One region of the Pseudoalteromonas translucida KMM 520 genome, then DNA from elsewhere that is predicted to be linked to it. Evidence: predicted binding sites of a transcription regulator. Region 1 holds the regulator's gene; each other region holds the start of a gene.
The links. The regulator LexA, encoded in region 1, represses DNA repair genes until DNA is damaged. The targets are predictions, from matches to a motif close to TACTGTATNNNNATACAGTA.
Positions count from the first base shown of each region.

Region 2: uvrD (DNA helicase II) is a predicted target of LexA. The motif match lies at 2,661-2,680, and genes of this name have one in related genera.
Region 3: PTRA_RS10630 (exonuclease domain-containing protein) is a predicted target of LexA. The motif match lies at 1,852-1,871, and genes of this name have one in related genera.

Region 1 covers NZ_CP011034.1:3,227,520-3,231,814, reverse strand. Annotated here, with positions in the region: gene PTRA_RS14935 (hypothetical protein) at 1-151, shown strand, start outside; gene PTRA_RS14930 (PaaI family thioesterase) at 154-597, opposite strand; gene PTRA_RS14925 (SRPBCC family protein) at 696-1,148, opposite strand; gene lexA (transcriptional repressor LexA) at 1,435-2,052, shown strand; gene coxB (cytochrome c oxidase subunit II) at 2,527-3,669, shown strand; gene ctaD (cytochrome c oxidase subunit I) at 3,669-4,295, shown strand, end outside.
Region 2 covers NZ_CP011034.1:131,280-135,574, reverse strand. Annotated here, with positions in the region: gene nudE (ADP compounds hydrolase NudE) at 1-284, opposite strand, end outside; gene yrfG (GMP/IMP nucleotidase) at 347-994, shown strand; gene PTRA_RS00620 (dUTP diphosphatase) at 1,010-1,633, opposite strand; gene PTRA_RS00615 (YacL family protein) at 1,730-2,098, opposite strand; gene PTRA_RS00610 (hypothetical protein) at 2,213-2,431, opposite strand; gene uvrD (DNA helicase II) at 2,745-4,295, shown strand, end outside.
Region 3 covers NZ_CP011034.1:2,282,130-2,286,424, reverse strand. Annotated here, with positions in the region: partial or broken gene PTRA_RS10645 (sugar porter family MFS transporter) at 1-56, opposite strand, end outside; gene PTRA_RS10640 (DUF2971 domain-containing protein) at 441-1,352, shown strand; partial or broken gene PTRA_RS10635 (tyrosine-protein phosphatase) at 1,573-1,753, opposite strand; gene PTRA_RS10630 (exonuclease domain-containing protein) at 1,883-4,045, shown strand; gene PTRA_RS10625 (serine-rich family protein) at 4,258-4,295, shown strand, end outside.

The DNA.
Region 1 (4,295 bases):
GTTGAGTTGTTCGCGCCGTACCTTTGATATTGGTTTTGAGTCGGGCACTTCGCCAAAATGTTTTAACCAAGCGCTGCACGCCGATACTTTATTACGTATATCGGCAATTGGTGCAGGCATGGAAATTACTATTTACCCGCTAGAAAAATAGCGTTAGCCTTTGCGCTCTACTACAGCTGCGGTCATTTTTGATACGCAGCAAAGCTCGCCGCGACTATTCGTTATTTTTATTTCCCATACTGAGCTACGCTTGCCAATATGAAACGCTTTTGCGGTGGCGGTTAAGGTGCCATTACGCGAGGCTTTTAAATGGCTAGCACTGATCTCTTGCCCTACACAATAAAATTTAGTGAAGTCGACCACAAAGTTAGCCGCGTAGCTGGCAACACTTTCGGCTAAAACCACGTTTGCTCCGCCATGCACCATGCCTATGGGGTTATGATGCGCAGGAATTGCCGGCATAGTGGCAACTAAGTAATCATCACCAATTTCAGTTATTTCAATCCCCATGGTTTTCATCAGTGTACCTTGGCCATTTATGCCTTGGTCTAACTGCTTACAAAACGCTAAAGTAATAGGTTGATGCCAAATACTCATTGTTACTCCTTTAAAGATTGAAAACGATAACCAATAATACGATTTTTCATGGCGATATGATAGCCAAGTTAGTGCAGCTACTACATTGTAATGCAGCGCTACTTTTTGCTTTCTACATAGTGCTTAATTTCATCGAGATCTTTTTTTAGCATTTTACGCATCGAATTTTTAAGAAAAACCCCCATCACTGCAGACATCATTTTTACCCAAATAGACTCAGAGCTATCAGAAAAAGTCATGGTTAAACAGGTGCCAGGTTCGGCGGCGGTAAGTGACAGCTTAGTGGTATAAACTGCCCCGCAATTTTCTGCGCGAGTGCAATAATATTCATTAGTAACAGCTTCTGTGATCCACATGGTTTCTGAGGCCGCTTTACCAAACATTTTTCGCGTTTCTAACCATTTTAGGCCCACTAACCCCTGTGGAGGCTTTTCGATTATTTTCAAATCAATAATGCCAGACAGCATATTGGTACTGTTTTCGATGTCAGTTATTGCTGCCCATACTTTACGTTTAGGGCCGTTGATAATTACCGCTACAGTGATATTCATAACACTCTCCGTTGATTCACATTGATGAGGCTAACGCCCGTTATAAAAACGATAGTTAACTAATTTTTTAATAACAGCAATAACCTAGTAATCATGTAATTACAATTAATGTAACGTAAAACTAACACTGCCGAGATCTGCTTAATTTTATCTGTAATTTACTTGGTTATTTTAAGCTTAGACCAATGCCACCTTTGGCAGCAAAGGCGGGGAGTAATTTAAATTTGCGATTTTCAGATAACTGTATATACTCACAGTTAAATGTACTGTATGGAAAACCAGTTGTATGCGACCATTAACTAACCGCCAAGCGCAAATACTCGAACTTATTAAAGTGTTTATTAAAGACACTGGTATGCCTCCTACACGCGCAGAAATTGCACAAACATTAGGCTTTAAAAGTGCTAATGCCGCAGAAGAGCATTTAAAAGCGCTGGCTAAAAAAGGCGCTATTAAAATGAAGCCAGGCGCTAGCCGTGGTATTCAACTTATTGAAGAAGATGAACCAGAACAACTTGGTTTACCATTAATTGGCCGCGTAGCTGCCGGTGAACCTATTTTGGCGCAACAACATGTTGAGAGCCATTGTAAAATTGACCCGCTAATGTTTAAACCGCCTGCCGATTTTTTATTGCGTGTAAATGGTATGAGCATGCGAGATATTGGTATTATGGATGGTGATTTACTGGCTGTTCATCGCACTCAAGTTGCCGAAAATGGCCAAGTTATTGTTGCCCGCGTTGATGACGATGTAACGGTAAAGCGCTTAGAAAAAGCAGGTCGAAAAGTATTACTGCATGCTGAAAATAAAGAATTTTCGTCGATAGAAGTGGATCTTGAAAACGAATCTTTTAATATTGAAGGCTTAGCCGTTGGGGTTATTCGCAACGCTGACTGGATGTAACAATTAAGTTGTTATAGCTATGCAAAATAGCGGTATAATTTAATAGCTCAGATGATTAACGCGCACTTTTTAGTGCGCTTTTTTTTGCCATTTTTTTGTGAAAACTCCGCTGCAATGACAAAATTATATTAAGTTTATGTTTTTTATCATTTAAGTATTTAATACTCGTTTTTGCTGTCTTTTTATTTGTAACCCTTGCTGTTGCTCACTTCCTGCTTAGAAAAAAATTAAATAACCCTCATATTTACGCTAATCCTCTAATATTATTTGATTATTTTTCAAACTAAAACTTGCTAGTTGTTCAATTATTAACTAATTGTTAATGGGCTGGACTAACAATAACTCACAGCTTTTAGTTTTGAGAACACATATTTATATATCCGGCAGCAATACAAAAATAAAAAATAACAAATTGGCATTTAAAGCTTATGTCTTTTTGTTTTGCACTCGCAACAGTATTAAAGGAGCTGTCACATGGGTAAATTGAGCTCTACCTTGTGGCTTATATTGTTTGTTTTTCCGCAGCTAGCATTGGCAAATAGCCAATATAATATGCGCAAAGGCGTAACCGATATAAGTAATAATGTTTATCAACTACACATGACCATATTTTTAATATGCTGTGTAATAGGCGTGATTGTATTTGCCGTTATGTTTTGGGCACTTATTCATCATCGTAAATCTAAAGGAGCAGTTGCTGCTCAATTTCACGAAAGTACCAAAGTAGAAATACTCTGGACAGCAATTCCATTTGTTATTTTAATAGCAATGGCAGTCCCCGCAACTAAAACATTAATAGCGATGGAAGATGCCAGTAAAGCGGATATCACTATTAAAGTAACTGGTTCACAGTGGAAATGGCATTACGAATATATGGGGGAAGATGTTGAGTTTTACTCAATACTTGCCACACCGCAAAATGAAATTGCCAACCTAGCCGATAAAAACCCCAACTATTTACTTGAGGTAGATAAGCCTCTGGTATTACCGATTAATAAAAAAGTACGCTTTTTAATGACCTCCGACGATGTTATTCATTCTTGGTGGGTGCCCGATTTTGCTATTAAAAAAGATGCAAACCCGGGGTTTATTAACGAAACGTGGACCAACATAAACGAAGTCGGTATTTATCGCGGTCAGTGTGCTGAGCTATGCGGTAAAGATCATGGCTTTATGCCTGTGGTAGTAGAGGCTAAGTCAGAGGCCGATTTTAAAGTTTGGCTAGCAGATGCTAAACAAGCAAAGCAAAAAGCTGCAGCAGCAGATGCCGCATTACTTGATCAAACACTCCCTAAAGAAGAGTTAATGACTTTGGGTGAGCAAGTGTATATGGCCAATTGTGCTGCATGTCATCAGCCCACAGGACTAGGTTTACCAGGTGTTTTTCCTGCGCTTAAAGGCAGCCCGATAGTGCTTGGCGACATAAAAGATCACATTGACATTGTTATTCACGGACGCCCCGGCACAGCCATGCAAGCCTTTGCTAAACAGCTCTCTATAAAGCAATTAGCAGCGGTAATTACTTATAAGCGTAATGCATGGGGTAATGATACCGGTGATGTAATTCAACCAAGTGAAATACAGGCAGCACTTGATGCCGACGGGGAGGCGAACTAATGAGTAGCATAGTAGAACAACCTGACATTAATGAAGCTCACCACGCTCATCATCCTGCTAAAGGCTTTAAGCGTTGGTTATATACCACTAATCATAAAGATATAGGCAGCTTGTACTTAATTTTCTCGCTGACTATGTTTTTTATTGGTGGAGCTATGGCTATGGTGATCCGCGCTGAGTTATTTCAGCCAGGATTACAATTAGTCGATCCTCACTTTTTTAATCAAATGACCACAGTGCATGGGTTGATTATGGTATTTGGTGCTGTTATGCCGGCATTTACTGGCTTGGCTAACTGGATGGTGCCATTAATGATTGGCGCGCCTGATATGGCCTTACCGCGAATGAATAACTGGAGTTTTTGGATTTTACCATTCGCGTTTTTAATTTTATTATCATCGCTATTAATGCCCGGTGGTGGTCCTGCGTTTGGTTGGACTTTTTATGCGCCGCTGTCCACAACCTACAGTAATGACAATACCGCCATGTTTGTATTTGCTGTGCATATTATGGGTATTAGCTCCATTATGGGGGCAATTAATGTAATTGTAACCATAGTTAACTTACGTGCCCCAGGCATGACCTGGATGAAGGTCCCTATGTTTGTATGGACTTGGCTGATAACG
Region 2 (4,295 bases), 290 kb from region 1:
GCGGCTTGCTCTGGTGTTTCACCTGGATCAATTAACCCTTTAGGAAAACCCAGTTGATAGTCGTTAGTGCCAGCGCAATATTCTCGCACCAGTAGTAATTCGTTATCTTTAGTTAACGGCACAATCATTACTGCACCTCGCCCGCCGCCACGAATTCGCTCATATTGACGTTCTTCGTTATTAGAGAATTTAAGTTCTAAAGATTCCACGGTAAATAAGCGACTTTTAGCTACAACTTTATTACTGAGGATTTGCGGTGGTATTGGGTGCTTTTTCTGTGTCATTGGCGTTAATTTGCTATCATGGCAGTTGTGCTTAATCATAAACTTTTCACAGGGAAAAGCCCATGCTAAATTGGTCAAAAATCGATACAGTTTTACTCGATATGGATGGAACATTACTCGATTTACATTACGATAGCCATTTTTGGCTTAACGTTATTCCACAACAGCACGCATTAGCAAAAAATATTAGCTTTGAAGCAGCGCAAGCTGATATTTTAAAACGCTACCAAGCCGTTAGCGGAAAAATACAATGGTACTGCTCAGATTATTGGGAGCAACAGTTAAACCTACCTATTATGGAACTAAAGCGACAGTCTAAGCACTTAATAAAAGTGCGCGACGATGTGCCGTACTTTTTAACTGAACTTAAAAAAGCAGGTAAAGAGTTAATTTTACTTACTAACGCCCACCCTGAGTGTGTAATGCTTAAATTTGAGCAAACTGCAATTGATAACTACTTAGATGGTGTCGTATCAACTCATGAATATGGGGTAAGTAAAGAGCAACAAAGCTTATGGCAACAGGTGCAAAGTGACTTAGGATTTAACAAAAGCCGTACGCTTTTTGTTGATGATAGTGTTCCTGTACTCAACGCTGCACGCCAATACGGTATTGAACACTTGCTTGCGGTTGCAAACCCAGACAGCCAACAACCACATAACGATATAGCCGATTACTTAAATGTTACCGACTATCGCAAGCTAATTTAATTATTTTAGCGCAAACTATTTTGTTGGGTATCGTGCCTCTAAGCCTTCGTACACTAACTTTGCAAAATCTGCATGTTCGGTATCAAGGCTTTTAACAACCTCTACTAAATGCTCGTTATCTTCTTGGCCGCCCCACACTTTTATGTAACTGCCATCTTTATAGCCATGATCTTGACGGAAGAAGTTTAAGGTGTTTTTACCCACATAACCTCGGTATAAATCGTCAATATTCATACCTATTTGCGCCATACAACCTGCAAAAGCAGCCGCATTAAAGGTTTTATCTGCAACAGCAGATGCCGCCAACACTTCCAGTGTTTGCTTAAAATCATCGGCTTGATAGGCAGTGCTTAATTCTTGCTCAAGCTGTTTAGCTATTTTTTCGTAGCTGGTGATACCGTCAATTCTGAGTGATAAGCCAAAATGAAAAATATCCACTAACTCTAAAATAACTTGTTCGGTATCAGGCGTTTGTTTTTTCCACCATTTCCAACCGTAATGATCGAGCATTTCTGCACACTCAACCCAAATGGCTCTGTACCAATCAAACCCTTGGCTAAACCATTGGTCATGTACTTTGGTATTCATGGCATTTTGCATTTCTAGCATCACTACTAGTTTGTTTAAATTGGCAGACATATCAATTCCTGTCATTTTTGATTAGCTAAATTTTCATTGGTGTAATAATACAGATAAAATGCTTGTTGTGCATTGCTGTATATTTTCTAGTTATGTTTATCTTGAAGTCGTAAACTCATGCCATGAGTTTATTAGGTCTATAAAATCTTCAAAACCACAACCACTGCTTAGGCCATTTTCTTCAAGCGCTAAATCGTCGTCTTGGTAAGCCATAAGATCTTCACTGTCTTGGTGCAGAGCATGGGCTTCAAATAGGGCTTCGTCTTTCGTTAAAATTAAATCTATTTCTTGGCCTTTTAGTGTTAAAGGCTCAAAGCTTGAACTCACCGATGCAATAAGCGCTTGCACCATAGCTATTTTATCTTTGCCTATTTCTTCGTTTAACCAGCGGCCAATTATGGCATGCTCGCTACTTATTTTAATGCGTAATCCGCTAATTGGATCGCGAATAAATTGATATTCCATACGTATCGCTTTTAAATCGTTAGTTGCGCAATTATATACGTAAATAGCAGCAGACGCTAAAAAGCAAAATAGCGCCAAAAGGCGCTATTTTATAAAGCTTTAATATTAATTACGTCACGATCTATAACGTGCTGCATCAATAATTGCCCAAACATATACAATAGCGGCAATTATTCCTGGCACAATTAAAAACCATAATGCCGCACCACCAAAAAATAATATAGCGAATATAAGCGCGGCAAGAATACGCCCTTGCACTAACTGCCCTAAACCCGGGAAAAATATATTACATAATGCTGCGATTACGTTACCGCCTGAACCTTGTCCTGACATACTAACCTCTGTAGTTTATTTAATTTTATATTTTAGCTATAGAATTACTTACACACTCTATGCCAATTTAATAAATGTTACAAATCATATAGTTGTATTTTTATCAGTTTAACGCTGTGGTGATTTTTGCTAAATTGAGGTCAAATTAGCAATTTTTATTATATCTTTTTAACCTTTTTCGTTTTTGATTTGCTATCAAGCTACTAGTTTAGAACATAATTTTATGAATAGCTGTGTATAAAAACAGTATTTTATTTAGCCTAACAAAAACACCTGCTATACTGCCCGCATTATTGATTAAAAAGGCGTAACGATGGACGTTTCACAATTACTCGATGGCTTAAACGACAAACAACGCGATGCCGTTGCAGCCCCACTACAAAACATGCTGGTATTAGCAGGTGCTGGGTCTGGTAAAACACGAGTGTTGGTTCATCGTATTGCTTGGCTAATGCAAGTTGAGCAAGCCTCAGCGTATAGTATTTTTGCGGTTACCTTTACTAATAAAGCAGCTAAAGAAATGCGTACTCGCGTTGAGGAGACGCTAAAAGCGCCGGTTGGTGGTATGTGGATTGGTACTTTCCATGGTTTATCGCACCGTATTTTACGCGCGCACCACCGTGAAGCAAAATTACCCGAAGCATTTCAAATTTTAGACTCAGACGATCAGCTACGTATGATCAAACGCTTATTAAAATCGATGAATATTGATGATAAAAAATGGCCCGCTAAACAGTTTGGTTGGTACATAAGCGCTAAAAAAGATGAAGCACTTCGCCCTAAAGATATTCAAGCCTACGATATTAACGAGCAAATGATGCTGCGCGTGTACGCGGCGTATCAAGAAGCATGCGACAGAGCAGGCTTAGTCGATTTTGCCGAAATACTACTGCGCAGCTACGAAGTACTCAAAAACAACCCTACACTACTGCGCCATTATCAACAGCGCTTTGCACACATGTTAGTAGACGAGTTTCAAGACACCAACACCATACAATACGCATGGTTAAAACTACTTGCTGGCGACTCCAATAGTATTATGATTGTTGGCGATGACGATCAAAGTATTTATGGTTGGCGCGGTGCAAAAATAGAAAATATTAAACGTTTTTTAACTGACTTTAGCGCAGAGACCATTCGCCTTGAGCAAAACTACCGCTCTACCGCCACTATATTAAAAGCCTCAAATGCCCTGATCCAAAATAACTCAGAGCGTATGGGTAAAAGCTTATGGACCGACGGTAACGAGGGCGAACCTATTTCTATTTACGCCGCATTTAACGAGCTAGACGAAGCGCGTTTTGTAAGCAGTAAACTGCGTAGTTGGTTAAATGCCGGCAATGCGCTGCAAGATGCGGCTATTTTATATAGAAGTAATGCGCAATCACGTGTACTCGAAGAAGCCATGCTACAAGAAGGCCTAAAGTATCGTATTTATGGCGGCATGCGATTCTTCGAACGCCAAGAAATTAAAGACGCCCTGTCGTACTTACGCATAATAGGTAACCGTCAAGACGATGCTGCATTTGAGCGAGTAATTAATACTCCAGCTCGTGGTATTGGCGATAAAACGCTAAGCCATATACGCGACTGTGCACGCGCCGAATCGTTACCACTTTGGTATGCAGCAAAAGCAATTGTAGAGCAACAACATTTATCTGGCCGCGCCTCTGGTGCAGTAAGTAAATTTGTCGAACTAGTAGAGCATATTGAAGATAAAATTAGCGATTTAACGCTACATGAGCAAGCTAAGTACGTTATTCAAACCTCTGGGCTAATGGCAATGTACCAAGCCGAAAAAGGTGAAAAAGGCCGTGCCCGAGTAGAAAACTTAGAAGAGCTTATTAGCGCTTGCGATCAGTAC
Region 3 (4,295 bases), 950 kb from region 1:
AGAGAGGTGTTTTCAACTGTGTTGGCTGAGTGGGAAGGCGGTGTGTGCGTTGTCATTATATGCCCTGAAATATAAATTAAATATAAAGGAGCATAATATAGTAAAGCGCTATGGCTGAATACGTTGGTTTATAAACTGATAACATATTCAGTAGGTATATGTTTAAAAAGTAAACTTGCTTATCAAAAGAGAGTTAGGTGTAATGAGTGTGAAATAGGTACCAAATATTTTGGCAATTAACTTTGCAACGAGACTATATAAATATATCAAACTTGACCTCATAGCTAATGATCAACTAGTGGTTAATATTTTGCTCCATGAAAAGCAGCTAAATTGCTAAAAGTTTATATAAAAATGCAAAATAGGGGGGAATCCTAAATAAATTTTAGTAAGTGCATTAACTACAATAAAAATACTAAAGTAAAAGGTATGAAAGAGCCATGAAAGATCAAGATATAATTTATCATTACACATCTGTTGAAGCATTTATGAGCATTATACAGAGTCAAAGCTTATGGGTTAGCAGTATTACCGAAATGAATGATAGTCAAGAAGGTAAGCTATTACCCCCTTTAATCCGACGAGCAATAGAAAGTGTTCATCTAAGCGCTGAAGAAACTATTAGATGTATGGAAAAGTACCATTCAAAAGATCCTTTAACACAGCACCTTAGGGTGATCCCTAACATCGAATCTAACCCTGAATTTATTGAAGGTATGAGAGACTTAACAAAACGAACTCTTGTTGAGTTAATATTACCTTCTTTAGAAATTGTTTCTAATATGCTTCTACCACACATATGTTGCTTCTCTAAAAACGGAGATAAATTAAGTCAATGGAGAGCTTATGGGGACGATGGTAAAGGTGTTGCTCTAGCCTTTTCCAAAATAGAGCTTGAAAAGTCGATCAAAAATAAAAGTGAGTTTCCTAAATATATTAATGATGTTATTTACAACAAGCTAGATCAGGATGAATATTGTGCTAAATTAATTAAAGAATTAATTGAGCAGAGTATTTTCAGATCTAAAAAAGTAGATCCTGTGAAAGAGAGGTTTGTAAGTAGTAATTTCTTTGCTGCACCAGTGCTCTTCAAAAGTGAAGGATTTAGCGAAGAGGATGAGGTCAGACTCGTTTATAACTCTAATGATGAGATGAAATCAAAATACAGAACAGTAAATGGAAATATAATTTCTTTTTATGAGCATGTGTTTAGACCATCATGCTTAAAAGGTATTATTTTAGGCCCAAAATGTAATTTGCAAACCGATACTCTAGATTTTAAAAGGTTTTTAGGCAGTGGGTATAATCACTTATTACAATCCATAAAAAAATCGGAAGTTTCTTACAAGTAACTTAATAATAAGTTTGTGTGTCAGGAGGTATTGAGCTTTTGAGATTAAAGTCACTTTTGATTAAATTATAAAATAGGTAAACCAGTGTTTCAGTTTTATATACTTATAACTGCAATAATAAGGTTTTACTGTTGTTCAAAAAGTATTTTTAGCACTAGTTATAGTGCTAAACCCTCCCCCAGTTTCTACCTTACATCTCAAAATTCTCAAAGCACTCTTTTTACAGCTCTATAGTGAGTGCTTTAGGGCGAATGCCTTGTACTAGATTGTATACTTCTTCTGTTGTGTAACCTGCAGAATTTAAAATAAGTGCAGCTACCAACCCCTGTGCGGTCAGTGCCGCCTTTGCAATGTATGACAATGCTTTGTTTGTGTAGTGTGGCTTGTAATATGTCGCTTTTTACATTCAGTGCTTATCGACTCTACATTATTTTTATATGGCAACTATAACCATTACTGATTGCAACTTTAAGATTGAATAATAAGCGCAAATACTGGATACTGTTTTTATATACAGTTGTGGCGATATTATGAAAAAAGAATTACCAGCAAAATACTATTTAGCGCATTTTAGAGAGCTTATTGAGTTTGTAACAAGTAAATGTATGCATTTACTTGAGCCTAAACATAGTGAATTTATTAGTAAAATTAACCAGCTAGATGAGCAAAGCCAGTGCATGTTGGCGCGTGTGTATTCGCGCAAGCCTTATTTGGTACAGGCGCAGTCGCTTAATTATGAAGAAATAACCTCGCCGCATCAGGCTATTTATACGCTAAAAAAAGCCGGTATTTTATTTGAGCCAAACAAGCTGCATTATTCACAGCTTTTGGCTCACTTAACCAAACCTGCTTTGCTGGAGTTACTAAGTAATTACCCAGATCAAATAAGCTTTAAAAAAAGTGCCGCGAAAGGCGCGCTGGTGGATATTGGCCGTGAATTTTTTAAAACCTGCCCGCACGAGCTTGCACCGCTTTATAGTCAGTATGTAATTAATAACCGCAGCGATTATTACGAGTATTTTGAGTTTTTATTTGCAGGAAAACTAAGCAGTGGTGATGTGAATCATCAAAATCGTTTTGTAATGCGAGACTTAGGTTTAACCGCTACGCGTGAAGGGCACAGCGAGAGCTTATCGCGCTTTGATACGAAGGCCGAAGCGCAATCAAACTATTTACTAAACCGTTACCGATTAGCATTTAAAAATATAACCGATGAGAGCGATTACGATGCTTTAGCGCCGCTGGTTTTAGTGCAAGCTGCGCACGGTGCCATTGCCGTTGCTCTTAAAAATAAGTTATTAGTACAGCTTTTTAAACAGTTAAAAAATACCAATAGCGAACTTGCTTTTAGCTTACTTGAAGGGTGCGTGGATGATAGCGAAGCACACGAAATTCAAATAAGAGAGCAATACCGGCTTGGTAATAAAGAGTGGGTAAAAGCACGATTAGAAGCCATTATTGAAAATCCGCTAACGGATGATTTACTGTATTTTGCTGACGACTTTTTAATGCGTAAATTTAATAAAAAAACACGTTCGCGTTTAAGTGCCATGCTTGCCGACACGCAATGTACACTCGAAATTGACGAATTATACCGAGGTGAAGTAGAGCAAGGCGTAAACGACTATTACACTGCCCAAGGTATGCAGGTATTTAATACCGAAAACACATTGTGGCAAAGTTTGTTTGGTTTAGTATTTTGGCACGAGTTATTTATTGATACCCCTTACCCGCCGTGTAGCGAGTTTGATATTTATCCGCAAGTATTAAGGCTTGGTAACTTTTATGCAGCGCAACAGGCACAAATAAATGAGCGCTTAGCACAGTGCCAAACGTCGCAAACATTACTTAATTTAGTGTGTAAAAATGCAGCGCAATACTTTGATCAACCTAACGGTTTATTTAAATGGCATAACGAGCTACTACAACCGTTAGAAGCGCTTATTTTAAATAGCCCGCATGAGGCATTAATTACTCATTTAACCAATATGAGTAAGCATTACTTACAGCTAAAAGACGGCTACCCCGACTTAATGGTTATCAATAATGGCAAAGTACATTTTGAAGAAGTAAAAGCACCGGGCGACAAGCTAAGGCGCAACCAATTAACCACCATTGATAATTTAAAAAATGTCGGCTTTGAGGTACATATAGCCGTTGTTAAGTGGTTTATAGATCCCAATCGCATTTACAGCGTCGTTGATTTAGAAACGACAGGTGCATTAAAAGGCGGTAACAAAATAACCGAAATTGGCTTAGTAAAAGTACAGCATGGCAAAGTAATCGATACCTGGGCTACTTTAGTTAACCCACAGCGACATATACCCGGGTTTATCACGTCGTTAACTGGTATTAGCGATAGCATGGTAAGTAATGCGCCAGTATTTGCAGATATAGTACAGCCTTTAATGGCTAAATTAGCGGGAAGTATTTTTGTTGCGCACAATGTTAACTTTGACTACGGGTTTATTAAAAAAGAATGCGAAATGGCAAAAGTGTCTTTTAAAATGCCCAAGTTGTGCACTGTGGTAGAGTCGCGTAAAGCCTTTGCGGGCTTAAAGTCGTATTCGTTGGGTAATTTGTCAAAGCATTTTAATTTAAATTTAACCAGCCATCACCGAGCACTTGCCGATGCAACCGCCACAGCGCAGTTGTTACTCCTTATTCAACAAGCACTAATAGCACATAGGTAAATACAGGGAAGGTATTTACCGTGTTTTTTAACTTTAATTGCAGTTGCTTGCTCTCTAGTCGCTTTGTCATAAAGACTCTCGCTACTTAATTTTAATTCAAGTTTTTAAAAAGCACTTAATTTTAAATTAAGTTTAAAGTTTTTATTTTATTTTGGAATAAACCAATAATTCATCCGTCTTCTATATGTCAATCCGACACACTAGAGGAAAAGATGATGACTAAACTAAATAAAATTGTAAGCGTAATGAT